Regions from separate parts of the Paenibacillus segetis genome, predicted to be linked through region 1. Evidence: riboswitches for the same ligand, from Rfam matches in the RefSeq annotation. Region 1 holds a riboswitch; the other holds the start of a gene.
The links. Region 1 has a riboswitch for S-adenosylmethionine ahead of metA (homoserine O-acetyltransferase MetA). Riboswitches for the same ligand answer to the same signal wherever they lie in the genome.
Positions count from the first base shown of each region.

Region 2: linked by a shared signal. The riboswitch ahead of IEW05_RS20230 (methionine ABC transporter ATP-binding protein) and the one ahead of metA (homoserine O-acetyltransferase MetA) in region 1 are both predicted to bind S-adenosylmethionine.

Region 1 is NZ_BMFT01000001.1:855,832-859,151, forward strand. It holds gene corA (magnesium/cobalt transporter CorA) at 1-615, opposite strand, end outside; SAM riboswitch class I at 1,076-1,211, shown strand; gene metA (homoserine O-acetyltransferase MetA) at 1,334-2,269, shown strand; gene IEW05_RS03715 (PLP-dependent transferase) at 2,286-3,320, shown strand, end outside.
Region 2 is NZ_BMFT01000003.1:209,906-213,225, forward strand. It holds gene IEW05_RS20225 (methionine ABC transporter permease) at 1-271, opposite strand, end outside; gene IEW05_RS20230 (methionine ABC transporter ATP-binding protein) at 271-1,287, opposite strand; SAM riboswitch class I at 1,415-1,568, opposite strand; gene IEW05_RS20235 (Cthe_2314 family HEPN domain-containing protein) at 1,678-2,382, opposite strand; gene IEW05_RS20240 (UbiD family decarboxylase) at 2,468-3,320, opposite strand, start outside.

The sequences.
Region 1 (3,320 bases):
GTCGTCGATCAGACGTAGATCTTTTTTATTTAAAATATTTATAACTTCTTTTTGTGGGCCAAGCATTTTTTTGAGCCAAAGAATCTCGCTTCGCAGACCGATAATTTCACTCAGATGAGAGCGTTTGGTATGCATGAGGATATCTTCTTCCAGTTTCTCGATTTTGTACTCAATCCGGTCGCCTACTGTAAAGTAATTATCAACTACAAGGTCGATGAGCAGATAGAGGAAACGGTCAGGTTCGCTTACTTCTTGATCCCATAGGATAGGCTTCACTGCCCGCAGCTCGTTAATCTTTTGTTTCGTTACAGTGATGATGTAATGACGACCTAGGAAAAGGCTCAGCGCACGCAGAAAAATTTCTTCGTCATCATATCGAATGCTATTTACAACAATAAAATAATGATTATCATAAGTTTCAATTTTCGGACGCTGTTCTTCTTCTGTAAGACAGTCCTCCACTGCTAAATCATGCAACGAGAAAAGAGGCTGCAGCAGTGCAAGATCCTCTACATCTGCATCAATCCAGTAAAAGCCTTCTTCTGGAGCAACAGTCGTAGTTTCTACGTCTTCGACAGTCGTGAATACGCCAGCTTGTACGTGACGAATTTTCATATGATTTCCTCCCTTACCCCGAGAGTTTGATCGGGGATGCTCTTGATTAGAGCAAGGGAAAGAACACAGCAGTACGGGAACACCAAAATAGGGTGTTACCTATGTAGTAACCGTAAAATGAAAGAGCCCCAATCTTTCCACGAGTGCCCTGCTGAATTCTTTCCTATGCGATTGTCGTATTGGGGCAGTTCTCCTCTGCGGACTCGGGTCGCCTTCCATTTCTTGGTTCACCTCTTTACCTTAACATTTTCAAACACTTGTCTAGTATAACGCCGCTGTATGAAATGTTACAACCCTTTAAATATCTTAATTTTATTCCCCAGTATATGGTTGGCTATCGGCAGAGGTGCCCCAAATTTTTGGATATGAGTTCTTGACGTAAGTAGGCCTTATACATTAAAGTGAATTCAGGGAACGCATTGTGATATTTATCCCTGAATCATGAATTAAATATAGCGAAATCTTATCAAGAGCAGGTGGAGGGACTAGCCCGATGACACCCGGCAACCGGCGATTTATCGCACGGTGCTAATTCTTGCAGAACCAGACCAGTAGTAATTACAAAGACATGGTTGGTGGTTTCTGAGAGATGAGAGAGGCGCATTCACGAAAATAGATGACGACCTTTCTCTAATGTGAGATAGGTCTCTTTTTGTTATCGCGATACTCTCTGGTAGAAAAACAAATTTCATTTACTGTAAAAAAGGAGCGAAGAATTATGCCGATTAAAATCCCTGATCATTTACCCGCCAAAGAAGTGCTTGAAAATGAGAATATTTTTGTAATGGATGAGAGTCGGGCTTATCGTCAGGACATTCGACCTTTGCGGATTGCTATTCTGAATCTGATGCCGACAAAGGAAACGACAGAGTCTCAAATTTTACGGTTACTCGGAAATACGCCACTTCAAGTAGAGATTGTGTTGCTTCATCCTCGTTCACACACATCGAGGAATACATCTGCAGAACATCTGGAGATGTTCTATAAAACGTTCGATGAGATTAAGAATCGTCGTTTTGACGGGATGATTGTAACGGGTGCTCCTGTTGAACAAATGGAATTTGAAGAAGTGAACTATTGGGAAGAGCTACAAGAAATTTTTGAATGGAGCAAAACTCACGTCACCTCAACATTACACATTTGTTGGGCTGCTCAAGCAGGCTTATATCATCACTTTGGTGTACAAAAAACTTACCTTGAGAAAAAATGTTTCGGCGTGTTTTCACATCGTATTAACATTCCTAATGTTAAATTGCTATTCGGATTTGATGAGGGTTTTCATGTTCCACATTCCCGTCATACGGATGTTGAACGCGCAGATATCGAGGCTAACCCTGAACTGCATATTTTGGCTGAGTCACCGGAAGCAGGTATCTATCTCGTAGCAACCCGTGATGGTAAGCAGATTTTCGTAACGGGTCATTCGGAATATGATCCTTGGTCACTGAAGTGGGAATATGATCGGGATATCGCCAAGGGACTTGAAATTGAATTGCCTGTTAATTACTATCCAAATAACGATCCTTCACTTGATCCGCCTTCAACATGGCGAGCACATGCTAACTTATTATTTTCCAATTGGCTCAATTACTATGTGTATCAGGAAACACCTTATGATATAGACCAGCAAACGGAGTTTGTTTATCAAATTTAATGTGGAGGGATAACTGGTGGCGGACAAAACATTGCGTATTGAAAGTAAGCTTGCACAAATTGGCTCTATAGAGGAACCGGTGACAGGAGCTGTCAATTATCCTATTTATCAGGCGACCGCTTTTCGACACCCTAGATTAGGGCAAAGTACAGGATTTGATTATGCACGAACAAAGAGCCCGACTCGTAAGGTGTTGGAAGATGCGGCAGCGGTGTTAGAAGCCGGTGATGCTGGTTTTGCCTGTAGCTCTGGGATGGCAGCACTGCAAACCGTGTTTACCTTGTTCTCACAAGGTGATCATCTCATTGTATCGCTCGATTTGTATGGTGGGACATATCGTCTACTTGAGCAGATTTTGTCTAAGTACGGTGTAACGGCTTCTTATGTTGATACGAACGATTTAGATGCGCTTGAAAGTGTGCGTAAACCCAACACCAAAGCAGTGTTTATTGAAACACCAACGAACCCTCTTATGATGGTGACCGATATTGAAGCAGTAACTAGCTGGGCACATGTACATGACATTATTACAATCGTAGATAATACGTTACTAACTCCATTCTTCCAGCGTCCACTGGAACTTGGAGCGGATATTGTCGTTCATAGTGCAACGAAGTATTTAGGTGGGCATAATGATGTACTTGCCGGACTGATCGTGACAAAAGATGAGAAACTATCCAAAGAAATTGGCTTTCTACATAATTCCATTGGTGCAGTTCTCAGCCCTACCGACTCTTATCAGCTCATGCGAGGAATGAAGACATTAGCGCTGCGGATGGAGCGTCATGAAAGTAATGCACTGGCAATGGCAAAATATTTAGAGAAGCATCCGCAAATCGCAGAGGTATTCCATCCTGGGCTTCCGGGACATCCGGGATATGAGATTCAAAACAAACAATCGAGCGGAAATACAGGGATTTTCTCATTTAAAGTGACAGATGCTCGGTTTGTTGAGCCAGTACTTCGCCATCTGCAACTGATCGCCTTTGCGGAAAGTCTAGGTGGAGTCGAATCACTTATGACTTATCCTGCGGTACAGACACATGCTGAT
Region 2 (3,320 bases), on a different contig from region 1:
ATACCCCAACTACAAACCTTGTAAATGGAATCAATGCGACAATCAGAATGATAAATGGAACGGAACGTACGATATTAACAATTAACGATAATATTCTGTAAACCCATCCTAAAACCCAGGAATTGGACCTAGATAAGGTATACAGTAGTACACCCAGCGGTAAACCGATCAGAAACGTGAAGAATGTAGCGTATCCCATCATGAGCAAAGTATCGACCGAAGCACTGCCGATTTCTGACCAATTTACTTTAGAGAAATCTAATCCTCCCATTATCCAATCACCTCCACATCAAGATCGCGTTCCCGAAGCAGTGCAAGGGTTCGGTCAACATCACTTGCGTCACCTTCAAAAGAAACGGTAAGCTGTCCATAAGGTACTTCCTTAATCGTAGAGATTGTTCCATGCAGAATCGCGAAGTTAACATTGGTCTGACGCACTACTTGAGATAGGACTGATTCATACGTTTTAGCACCAAGGAATGTAATTCTAACAAGCCTAGCCCACTGTGGATGCTGCACGGAGTTCGCTAATTTCAATCCAGCCTCAGCAAACGAGTCATGATTGATAAACTCGCGCGTTACTTGGTGCTTCGGCTTAAGGAATACTTGACTCACTGGGCCTTGTTCCACGATATTTCCCTGATGAATAACGGCTACCCGATCACAGATGGTCTGAATGACGTTCATCTCATGTGTGATGAGTAGAATCGTTAAGTTAAACTTTCTGTTAATATCCAGGAGTAGCTTCAAGATCGAATCCGTCGTCTGGGGATCAAGTGCTGATGTCGCTTCATCGCATAGTAACACATCCGGATCGCTAGCGAGCGCTCTAGCAATACCAACCCTCTGCTTTTGTCCTCCAGATAATTGAGCCGGGTACTTATTCCGATGCTCTTCAAGCCCTACTAGGGCCAGGAGCTCATTAACCTTCTTAGCGATCTCAGCCTTCGGTGTTCCGATCAACGTAAGTGGAAAAGCGATGTTGTTATATACCGTGGCAGAGGACAGCAGGTTAAAATGCTGAAAGATCATGCCAATTTTGCTACGCTGACGCTGAAGCTCTCGTTTTCTTAGGCTTGTCAGCTCGGTGCCACCCACCCAAACTTCACCAGTAGTAGGCCGTTCGAGTAAATTAATACAACGGATTAGCGTACTTTTTCCGGCACCGGAATGACCGATGACGCCAAAGATCTCACCTTTTCCTACAGTCAGATTAACACCGGACAAAGCCGTTGTAGCTTTTTGTTTGCTTCCATATGTTTTGGTCAGCTGTTTAAGTTCAATCATGCGGATAACCCCCTTTATAAATTAATGTGTTTCTTCCTTCTTAAGGAGATTCCATCAGGCCTTTTCCTAAAAAAACAAAAGAGCCCCTTTGCAGAATCAAGGGCTCTCTTTACGTAAAGACAATGCCTTCTCATCTGCCAAAATCATGACCACATCAGGTACATGATTTTGAAGGAATTAGCACCATGTCATTTGATCAATAAGCGATAACTTAGATCACTATTAAACAAATCGGTTGCTGGGCTTCATCGGGCCTTTCCCTCCGCCACTCTCGATAAGAAATATGAAGTTATATGAAATCATCGGATGTAATATTTCAGAAACTATTTTAGAGTATAGATACTTTCCTCTGTTTTGTCAAAGAAAAACATTTCCACAAGGATATGACCTTCACCGTTGCCATCTTTTAACTATATATTCGAAGGCTGTATACAAAGTTTTACACACCATTTGATACCCTTGATCCAAATCCTGCAGATGCCCATCGAGATCCTCAAGCTCAATCTTGCCGTATAGTGCCTGATGGCGCTGCCACAGATCATCCTTCAACTCCGAGTTCATATAATGAATTTCTGTATTACGGCGTCCGCGAAGCACATTCAGCGTTTCCTTGTACTGTTCTTTGATCGAAAACAACTTGTCTCCCAGCTCGATATGCACCTTCAGATAATGGAATTGACGGAGTACCGTGAAATAAGAATAATGAGTTTTGACTTTGGACGTATTCAGATCATACATTTCATTGAGAATCGTACCGAGTTTATCTAGAATAGAAAAAACGCGAATAAAGCCGTCTTTGTAGAAAAATACATATCGCGCATAATCACCTTTCTCAGCAGCATCCATATCTTCAACATAATCCTTCACAACCTTCTTACGAAAAAAAGTTGCTGCAAAAAGACACTGCTCCAGTTCATCGAGCGAGGAAATCAACCCATGCGTCCACACTTCAAGCTTCCGGTAATCATGACTTGGATCTTGATGGCGTTCCATTTCTTTCTGTAATAGCTTGACGCCCTGTACCATGATGTCCATTGTATCCGCAAGCAAGCCTTCATTTTGTCTTGGTGGTTCACCAAGTAAACTACGCAACATAACTTTTCCTCACTTCCTAAATTCAGCACTGGATATCCCTTTTTTTGGGATACATCAATATCAATCGACGACTTCTGAGAATCATTTATGCGAAATAGGTTTTCCAACGTTGATCCACTAAAGAAACAACTTCCTCACTTGGGAATAATTCATCTTGGTAACCCGGCTTCATACGGGCATCAATGATCAGCGGCAGACTATATGCCAAATGATGCTGATTAATCTCCGCTACGGAGTAGATATCATCAGTCGGATTAAACCTCGTAAATACAGTCCAGAGGAGGGCCATTTGATCATTAGCTACGATCTCTGCATGGTCAACCAGTATAACTAGTGGCCATTTGGTTCCACGCTCCTTCAAAGTAGTAAGCAGACGCTGCGGAAGCATAGGCTCATTCTCATAAGAGGCACCTGATACAACAAGACAACCATCATGGAATACTTTTATTTGATCCACTTCTGGAATATCTCCCTCATCGTATACCTTCGGAAGTGCTCTGATGGGTTCACCTACTCCAACCAGAATTGCCTTACTACCGAGCTTCTGTTCACGTCCCGTGTAGTCCAGTATATCATTCGACATATTGCTGAATATATACAAATCCGTACATGGATTAAAACGCTCTAATACTGTGGCTAACAACAGCTTAAAGTCTGATAGAACGATCATTTTGTCCGTCAACATCAGAAATTTTGTTAGCGACAGTTCCCTTTGTCCTAAGATTTGAAATCCGGAAATCAATGCCTCTCGTGAATAACTCTCCCGCACAACGGCTGAGGTTAACGTTTGAAATCCACATTCTGCATAGGTCCAGAGTGAACGGACCCTTGGCATTAAGATCGGAAAGGCAGGAGAGAGTAACTTTTGCAAAAATTGCCCTAAATAATAATCTTCCTGATACGGCTTGCCCATAACGGTTGCAGGGTAAATCGCATTT